2 regions of the Marinobacter qingdaonensis genome follow, and region 1 is predicted to be linked to the other one. Evidence: predicted binding sites of a transcription regulator. Region 1 holds the regulator's gene; the other holds the start of a gene.
What was found. Region 1 encodes sigma-54, which starts transcription at its own class of promoters, with help from an activator protein. Its sites were predicted from a motif close to ANTGGCATNNANNTTGCTNT; they were not measured.
Positions count from the first base shown of each region.

Region 2: the regulator sigma-54 is predicted to act here: its motif matches at 2,970-2,989, upstream of flhA (flagellar biosynthesis protein FlhA).

Region 1 covers NZ_JAYDCJ010000003.1:1,885,992-1,890,532, reverse strand. The annotation lists gene lptC (LPS export ABC transporter periplasmic protein LptC) at 1-363, shown strand, start outside; gene lptA (lipopolysaccharide transport periplasmic protein LptA) at 347-904, shown strand; gene lptB (LPS export ABC transporter ATP-binding protein) at 882-1,607, shown strand; gene U5822_RS11895 (RNA polymerase factor sigma-54) at 1,766-3,298, shown strand; gene hpf (ribosome hibernation promoting factor) at 3,405-3,713, shown strand; gene ptsN (PTS IIA-like nitrogen regulatory protein PtsN) at 3,801-4,271, shown strand; gene rapZ (RNase adapter RapZ) at 4,300-4,541, shown strand, end outside.
Region 2 covers NZ_JAYDCJ010000003.1:2,069,460-2,074,000, forward strand. The annotation lists gene U5822_RS12715 (class I SAM-dependent methyltransferase) at 102-974, opposite strand; gene U5822_RS12720 (uracil-xanthine permease family protein) at 955-2,211, opposite strand; gene upp (uracil phosphoribosyltransferase) at 2,214-2,852, opposite strand; gene flhA (flagellar biosynthesis protein FlhA) at 3,072-4,541, shown strand, end outside.

The sequences.
Region 1 (4,541 bases):
ATTGAGCAGTTCGAGGAAGGCAATGTCGCGACCATGAAGGCACCCAGGGCCGAACTGTTCGGCCAAACTGACAACGACCCCTGGATTGTCGAGTCGGAACACGGCAGCCTGCTGCAGAACGAAGGCATTCTGTACCTGACCGATCATGTCCGGGTCATCCGCACCGTTGGCGAACGGACCGCGACCCTGACCACAACCAGCCTGACCCTGGACAACGACCAGGGCATTGTCTACACCGATGCCCCGGTGACCATCACCGACGCCCTTGGCGTCACCCGGGCAAAAGGCATGAAGGCCTGGATCGATGACCGAATTCTCGAACTCAACTCCGAGGTGGAAGGACGCTATGAAACCGGCAAGTAAGCGATTGTTGGCCCTCGCTACCCTCACTCTGACACTGGCACTCTCCGGCCAGGCGTCGGCCTTCAACCTGGACTCCGACCTTCCGATCACGGTCAGCGCCGACAACGCGCGCCTGGATGACGCCCAGGGCATCGCCACCTACACCGGCGACGTTGAACTGGTCCAGGGTAAGACCCGGCTGACCGCCGAGCGGGTGGTGTTGTACCGGGACATCAATGGCCTCAGCCGCATCGAGGCGTCCGGCCAGCCGGCCCGCTATCAGCAGCCGACCCGGGATGGCCAGGGCGAGACCGACGCCCGGGCACTGGACATCACCTGGTCCGCCAGCGACGAACAACTTACCTTTGAACGCGAAGCCATCATTGAGCAGAATGGCAACCTGTTTCGGGGCGACGTCATTCATTATGATACCGTTCGCCGGGTGGTCACCGCCCAGGGCGGCGACACCACCGGTTCCGGCAGTGGCCGGGTCGAAATGGTGATTCAGCCACGCAGTACCAGGAGCAGACAGGGATCCGATGGCAGTTCTGAGAGCCAGTAACCTGGCAAAAAGCTACAAGCACAAAAAGGTCGTGATCGACGTGTCGCTCGAAATTCGCAGCGGCGAAATCGTCGGACTTTTGGGTCCCAACGGGGCGGGCAAGACCACCTGTTTCTACATGATCGTGGGACTGGTCCCCGCTGACCGGGGCCGGATCACCATCGATAGCCAGGACATCACCCCCCTGCCCATGCATGGCCGGGCCCGCAAGGGTATCGGCTACCTGCCCCAGGAAGCTTCCGTGTTCCGCAAGCTGACCGTGCGCGACAACATCATGGCGATCCTGGAAACCCGAAAAGGCATGAGCCGGCAGGACCGGGTGCACAAACTGGAAGAGCTGCTGGAAGAATTCCACATTACCCACATTCGCGACAGTGTCGGCATGGCGCTGTCGGGCGGGGAACGGCGACGGGTGGAAATTGCCCGGGCCCTGGCCATGGAACCGGCATTCATCCTGCTGGACGAGCCCTTCGCCGGCGTTGACCCGATCTCGGTCAGTGACATCAAGCACATCATTCGACACCTGCGCGACAAGGGTATCGGCGTGCTGATCACCGACCACAACGTGCGCGAGACCCTGGATATTTGCGAAACGGCCTACATCGTCTCGGGCGGGCACATCATTGCGTCCGGCAACTCCGAGACCATCCTGGCCAACCAGCAGGTAAAAGAGGTGTACCTGGGCAGCGAATTCCGGCTGTGAGACCGATTGTCCGATTGTGTTGATGTTGCCGAGCAAGTAAACTCGGCAAAGAACTTGCTAGGCTTTTTATCTGTAACGGCAAGTAACGGGCATACAACGATTTTTTGAGTTTACCGCGATGCAGAGCGCTGATGAGTGACGGATTCTGAACCATGGTTATGAAAGCCTCATTACAGTTAAAGCTGGGTCAAAGCCTGACCATGACGCCCCAGCTGCAACAGGCGATCCGGCTACTACAGCTATCCACACTCGACCTCCAGCAGGAAATCCAGCAGGCGCTGGAATCCAACCCAATGCTGGAAACCTCGGAAGACGACGACCAGTCGGATTCGGACGCCTCCGCCAACGACAGCAACAGCGAGCAGGACAGCTCGACGTCGGACACCGGCACCGAGACCGCCGCCGACACCAGTTCCGACTGGGACGAATCGGAGAACGGACCGGACTGGAGTTCGGAGAATGACATCCCGGACAACATCCCCGACGACCTTCCGGTCGACACGGCCTGGGACGACATCTACCAGTCCGCGCCGGCACCGGCCGCGCGCAACGACGACGAGAACGACCACGACTTCGAAACCCGCAACTCACCCACCGAGACCCTGCAGGACCACCTGGAGTGGCAGTTGAACCTGACGCCCCTGAGCGAGCGGGACCAGGCCATCGCCCACGCCCTGATGGACGCCGTGGACGATCGTGGCTACCTGACCAGCGCCCTGGAAGACATCCACGCCGGGCTGGTGGACGACAGCGAAGAGGATCCGCTGGAGCTGGACGAGGTGGAAGCGGTGCTGCATCGGCTGCAGCACTTCGACCCACCCGGTGTCTTCGCCCGGGACCTGCAGGAATGCCTGCTGATCCAGCTCAATCAACTGCCGCCGGAGACCCCCTGGCTGGCCCAGGCCCGCCTCGTGATCACCCACTACATCAACCTGCTGGGCAACCGGGATTACGCCCAGTTGCTGCGCCGCAGTCGCCTCAAGGAGGATCAGCTGCGGGAGGTCCTGACCCTGATCACCGGACTGAATCCGCGCCCGGGCGACGTCATTGACCGGGCCGAACCGGACTATGTGATCCCCGATGTCATGGTGCGCAAGCACAACGGCCGGTGGCGGGTGGAGCTCAATCCGGAAATTGCCCCGCGCATTCGCGTCAATGCCAGCTATGCTTCTCTTATAAGGCGTGCGGACAGCAGTGCAGACAACACCTACATGCGGGACCAACTGCAGGAAGCGAAATGGTTCATCAAGAGCCTGCAGAGCCGGAACGAGACGCTCCTGAAAGTTGCCACCCGCATCGTTGAGCATCAGCAGGGATTTCTGGATCATGGCGAGGAAGCCATGAAGCCCCTGATTTTGTCGGACATTGCCCAGGCGGTTGAGATGCACGAATCGACGATTTCCCGGGTCACCACCCAGAAATACATGCACACGCCGCGGGGCATCTTCGAGCTCAAGTACTTTTTCTCCAGCCATGTCAGTACCGACGAAGGTGGGGAATGTTCTTCGACCGCCATCCGTGCAATGATCAAGAAACTGATTGCAGCGGAAACCCCGAAAAAGCCATTGAGCGACAGTAAAATTGCCGCCATGCTAGGGGACCAGGGAATCAAGGTGGCGCGACGGACCGTCGCCAAGTACCGGGAAGCGATGCATATTCCACCGTCCAACGAAAGAAAAAGACTGGTCTAGGACCGCCCTGCACTTTGGGGTCCTGGATCTGAACTTTGCCGGCGCGTGGTGCGCCGGCCCTCAGACCGGCCCACTGGGACCGGCACGATGACAACAGGAGACGCCTATGCAACTCAACATTTCAGGCCACCACGTAGAACTGACTCCCGCACTGAAGGATTACGTCTCGGATAAATTTGAGAAACTGGAGCGTCACTTCGACCACATCAGCAACTGCCAGGTAACCCTCCAGGTGCAGAAGGTGCGTCAGATGGCGGAAGCAACGCTGCACGTGGTTGGTGGTGAGATTCACGCAAAGGCAGAAAACGAGGACATGTACGCGGCCATTGACGGGCTGATTGACAAGCTGGACCGCCAGATCCTCAAGCACAAGGAAAAGAATGTAGACCGGATGCACGGCAACGGCGGCCGCTAGCCGACCGAGTTCGTGCATGTCATCTCATCGCGCTGCGGCAAGGTCGACCTGCCGCAGCCTTTTTTTTAACGGAACTGCAGTCGATTCATGAGCGACACATCCCTGACCATAGACAACATCCTGGCACCGGAGCTGAGCCTCTGCCGGGTCCCGGCTTCCAGCAAGAAACGGGTTCTGGAGTCCATCGCCGAGCGTATCCATGAGCACGACGGTGCGCTCAGCGAATCCCAGATTTTCAACAACCTGATCGCGAGGGAGCGCCTGGGAAGCACTGGTATCGGCCAGGGCATTGCCATTCCGCACTGTCGCCTGGAAGGTCTGGAGCACGTCGTTGGCGTGTTGATGACGCTGGAAGAGAGCATCGAGTTTGACGCCATCGACAATCAGCCGGTGGACCTGGTCTTTGCCCTGGTGGTGCCCAAGGAAGCCACCAGCGAGCACCTGGAACTGCTCAGCCAGCTGGCGGAAAAGTTCAACGACCGCACCTTCTGCGATCGCCTCCGGCAATGCGACGACGCCAACACCCTGTATCAGCGCATGACCGCGGCAAGCGAGTAACCCGATTCAGACTGGAGACCGAGCGTTCATGAAACTGATCATCGTAAGTGGCCGATCCGGTTCCGGAAAGAGTACTGCCCTTCACGTTCTTGAGGACCTCGGTTACTACTGCATCGACAATCTGCCGATCGGCCTGCTGTTTCCCCTCACCCGGGAAGCGGCGGAGCAGAGCTCGCCCGGCCGCCTGAAAAAGATGGCGGTCAGCATCGACGCCCGCAACCTGTCCGGCGAACTGGCCAACTTCGAGGACATCTATGGCCAGTTGCAGCA
Region 2 (4,541 bases), 180 kb from region 1:
GCCATGGATGGCGGAGCTCAAGCGCCACATGGACGTGCTTGAGCGGGTTTTGGAAAGCCATTCCTCGCAGCCACCTGCGCCAATCCCATCAGGCTGGGAAACTAGGTCGCCCCCTTATCACTAAGGCCCGATTCAATCACCCGAACCATCGGCTCACCGCGACTCTCGGGAATGGCCAGGCGGTCGTACCAGTTACGTGGGTCGTGGACCACAGCGGAGTGGAAGCCGCAGTCGAGGAAATGGCGACGGGCCTCGTCGTCGGTCTGGAAGTGGAACGAGACCTGGCTGCGGGTGGCGGCGCCCAGGAGTTTGCCCAGGGCGTTGAGGGAGCCGTTCAGCAGTGGCGGTCGGGGGCGGTAATAGCTTTCGGTCAGGTAGACCGAGCCGGGGCGCTGGGCCAGGGCGGCGGCGAGTCGTTGCCAGAAGGTGGTGATCACGTCCAGCGAGAAATAGCTGGTCAGGCCTTCGGTAACCACGATCACCGGTTTGCGGTTATCGAATACCCGGTCGAGGACCTGTTCCAGCTGGTGTTCGCCGTGGTCGGCCAGGATGTCGATGGGGGTCACCTGGTGGTTGCTTCCCAGGCGGTCGGCGGCCAGCAGTCGCAACGCCTTGCGGCCGGCCATGTCTGGCAGGTCGGCCTCGACCATGTGGATGTCGGGGTGGCGTTGGCGCAGTCGGATGCCCCGGGGCGACATGCCGCAGGCGATTTCCAGCACCTGGGTGATGCCCTGGCTGGTGATGGCCTGGTCGATCAGTTCATCGATGATCAGGTGGCGTTGCAGCAGGAAGGTTCTGATGTTGCCGCCGATGGCCAGCTGGCTGGCGGACTCGAACGGGGTCATCAGGTGGTAGAGCCAGCGCCCCTGGCGGGTGGCGAGGCAATCGTCGGAGAGTCCATACCGGTGCCAGACGGCACCGGTATAGAGGGCGGTAAAGCTGATGCCCGAGCTGTCAGTTGGTTTGCTGCTCATAGACCGCTTTACCCCAGGCCTCACGGCGGCCAGGCAGGATCAGGTTCAGGATGATGGCGGCCACGGCACACAGGGCAATGCCTTCCAGGTGCCCCAGCACCATGCCACCGATACCGAACACCAGAGTGACGCCCACAATCACCAGGTTGCGGGACTCAGCCAGATCCACCTGGTGGCGAATCAGGGTGTTCAGGCCAACCACGGCGATGGAGCCGAACAGCAGGCACAGGATGCCGCCCATGACCGGAACCGGGATGGTCTGCAGCGCCGCACCGAACTTGCCGACGAAGGCCAGCACGATGGCGGTCACGGCGGCCCACCACATCACTTTCGGGTTGAAGTTCTTGGTCAGCATGACCGCGCCGGTTACCTCCGAGTAGGTGGTGTTGGGCGGTCCGCCCAGGGCCGCGGCGGCGCTGGTGGCCAGGCCGTCGCCGAGCAGGGTGCGGTGCAGGCCGGGCTTTTCCAGGTAGTTCTTGCGGGTCACGTTGCCGATGGCCAGCACGTCACCGATGTGCTCGATGGCCGGGGCGATGGCGACCGGGATCATGAACAGGATGGCGCCCCAGCTGAATTCCGGGGCCACGAAGTTCGGCACCGCCAGCCAGGGGGCTTCCTGGATCGGGGTGGTGTCGACGATGCCGGCAAAGGCCGAGAGGACGTAGCCGGTCACTACGCCAAACATGATCGGAATCAGTCGGAAGATGCCTTTGGCAAACACCGACATGACGATAGTCACGGCCAGGGAGATCATGGCGATCCAGATGGCGGTGTCATAAGGAATCAGTTGGGTGGCGCCATCACCGGTGCGACCGGACGCCATGTGCACCGCCACCGGTGCCAGCCCCAGGCCAATGGTCATGATCACCGGGCCAATCACCACCGGTGGCAGCAGGGCGCGCACGAAGCCGGTGCCGCGCAGGCGCACCAGGCCGGACAGGAAGATATAGAGGATGCCGGCGGCCATCAGGCCACCCAGGGTCTCCTCCATGCCGAATCGGCCCTTGGAGGCGATCACCGGTGCGATGAAGGCAAAGGATGACGCCAGGAAAATCGGGATCTGGCCGCCGGTCACCACGTGAAAGATCAGGGTGCCGATACCGGCGGTGAACAGGGCTACGTTCGGGTCAAGGCCGGTAATCAGGGGCATCAGCACCAGCGCGCCGAAGGCCACCAGCAGCATCTGCGACCCCGCGATGGCCTGTTTCCAGACCGGATCTTTGGTGTGGTCCTGCATGATCAGACGTCCTTCTGCTTGGTACCGAAGATCTTGTCACCGGCGTCACCCAGGCCGGGCAGGATGTAGCCTTTCTCGTTCAGGCGCTCGTCCACCGACGCGGTGTAGATGGACACGTCCGGGTGTGCCTCCAGAACCTTCTCCACCCCTTCCGGCGCGGCCACCAGGACCAGGGCACGGATCTCGGTGCTGCCGGCTTTCTTGAGCAGGTCGATGGTGGAAATCATGGAGCCACCGGTGGCCAGCATCGGGTCGACGATCAGCGCCATGCGCTGGTCCAGTTCGCCCACCAGCTTTTCCAGGTAGGTGCTGGCTTCCAGGGTTTCCTCGTTGCGGATCTGGCCGACGACGCTCACCCGGGCGACCGGAATCAGGCTCAGCACGCCGTCCAGCATGCCCAGGCCGGCGCGCAGGATCGGTACGATGGTGATCTTCTTGCCGTGAATCTGCTCCACGTTGACCGGGCCGGCCCAGCCGTCGATGGTCTGCTCCTGCAGGGAAAAGTCCTTGGTGGCTTCGTAGGTCAGCAGGGCGCCGACTTCCTGTGCCAGTTCACGAAAATTCTTGGTGCTGATGTCCGCCCGGCGCATCAGGCCAAGTTTGTGTCGGATCAGGGGGTGTTTAACCTCGTGGATTGGCATAGGTCACCTGTGTCGTTATCTGTAGGGTTTTGCAGCGCGTTAAATGGCGCAAGGATACCGTATCTGGTCGGGTACGTCAGGCGGCGCTGGGAGAAAGGTGGGGGAAATTGAGTAAGGAGTGGTACGGATCTTGCCACACTGCCATCAGATGACGCCGTTGCGTCAGGTTTTCGACCCCGAGAGCCCAGTAACGAACCGCCAATCGGAGAAATGCCCGGCATGGACAGAGCTTTGGTCCTCAACAACGTCAAATCCCTGACGCGGGGAAATCTTGGCATTCCCATCATGCTGATGGGCCTGCTCGGCATGATGATCCTGCCGATGCCGGCGTTCCTGCTGGATGTGTTCTTCACCTTCAACATCACCCTGTCCATCGTCATCCTGCTGGTGTGCGTGTACGCCATGCGGCCGATGGAGTTCGCTTCCTTCCCCACGGTCCTGCTGGTGGCCACCCTGCTGCGGCTGGCCCTGAACGTGGCGTCGACCCGGATTGTACTGCTCGAAGGTCATGAAGGCGGTGACGCCGCCGGTAAGGTCATCGAGTCCTTTGGTGAGGTGCTGATCGGCGGTAACTACGCCGTTGGCCTGGTGGTGTTTGCGATTCTCATGATCATCAACTTCCTGGTGGTTACCAAGGGTGCCGGCCGGGTCTCGGAAGTCAGCGCCCGCTTCACCCTTGACGCCATGCCGGGTAAGCAGATGGCGATCGATGCCGATCTCAACGCCGGCCTGATCAATCAGGACGAGGCCAAGCATCGCCGCTCGGAGATTGCTCAGGAGGCCGACTTCTACGGCTCCATGGACGGTGCCTCGAAATTCGTCAAGGGCGATGCGGTCGCGGGTCTGCTGATTCTGGCCATCAACATCATCGGCGGCGTGGCCATCGGCATGCTCCAGCACGACCTGACCTTTGGTCTGGCCATGCAGCGCTACGCCCTGCTCACCATCGGTGACGGCCTGGTGGCACAGATCCCGTCGCTGCTGCTGTCCACCTCCGCCGCCATCATGGTGACCCGGGTGACCTCCAGCCAGGACATGGGCGGCCAGATTCTCAGCCAGATGTTCAGCGCGCCCAAGGCGCTGGCCATCGCCGCCGCCATCCTGATCATCCTCGGCCTGATCCCGGGTATGCCGCACGTGGCGTTCCTGGGTCTGGGCACCCTGGCCGGCGCCGCCGCCTGGTACATCTGGAAGCACGACCGCCAGACCGTGGAAGAGGAGGGCGTCTTTGCCGGGCGCGGAGGCTCGGCTGGCATGCCCTGGACCACCGGTCAGGATCTGCCGGCCGGTGCCGACAGCGAGACCGGTCGGCAATTGCCGGCGCCGTCGGAAACCAAGGAACTGGGCTGGGACGACGTGGCCACCGTCGATATTGTCGGGCTGGAAGTGGGCTACCGGCTGATCCCGCTGGTGGACAAGTCCCAGGGTGGACAGCTGCTGAGCCGGATCAAGGGCGTGCGCAAGAAGCTGTCCCAGGATCTGGGCTTCCTGATGCCGTCGGTGCACATCCGCGACAACCTCGACCTGATGCCCAACGTCTACCGCATTACCCTGATGGGGGTCACCATCGCCGAGGCCGAGATCCACCCGGAGCGCGAGCTCGCCATCGATCCCGGGCAGGTGTTCGGCAAGGTGGAGGGGATCGAAGGCAAGGACCCGGCCTTCGGTCTGGAGGCCATCTGGATCGAG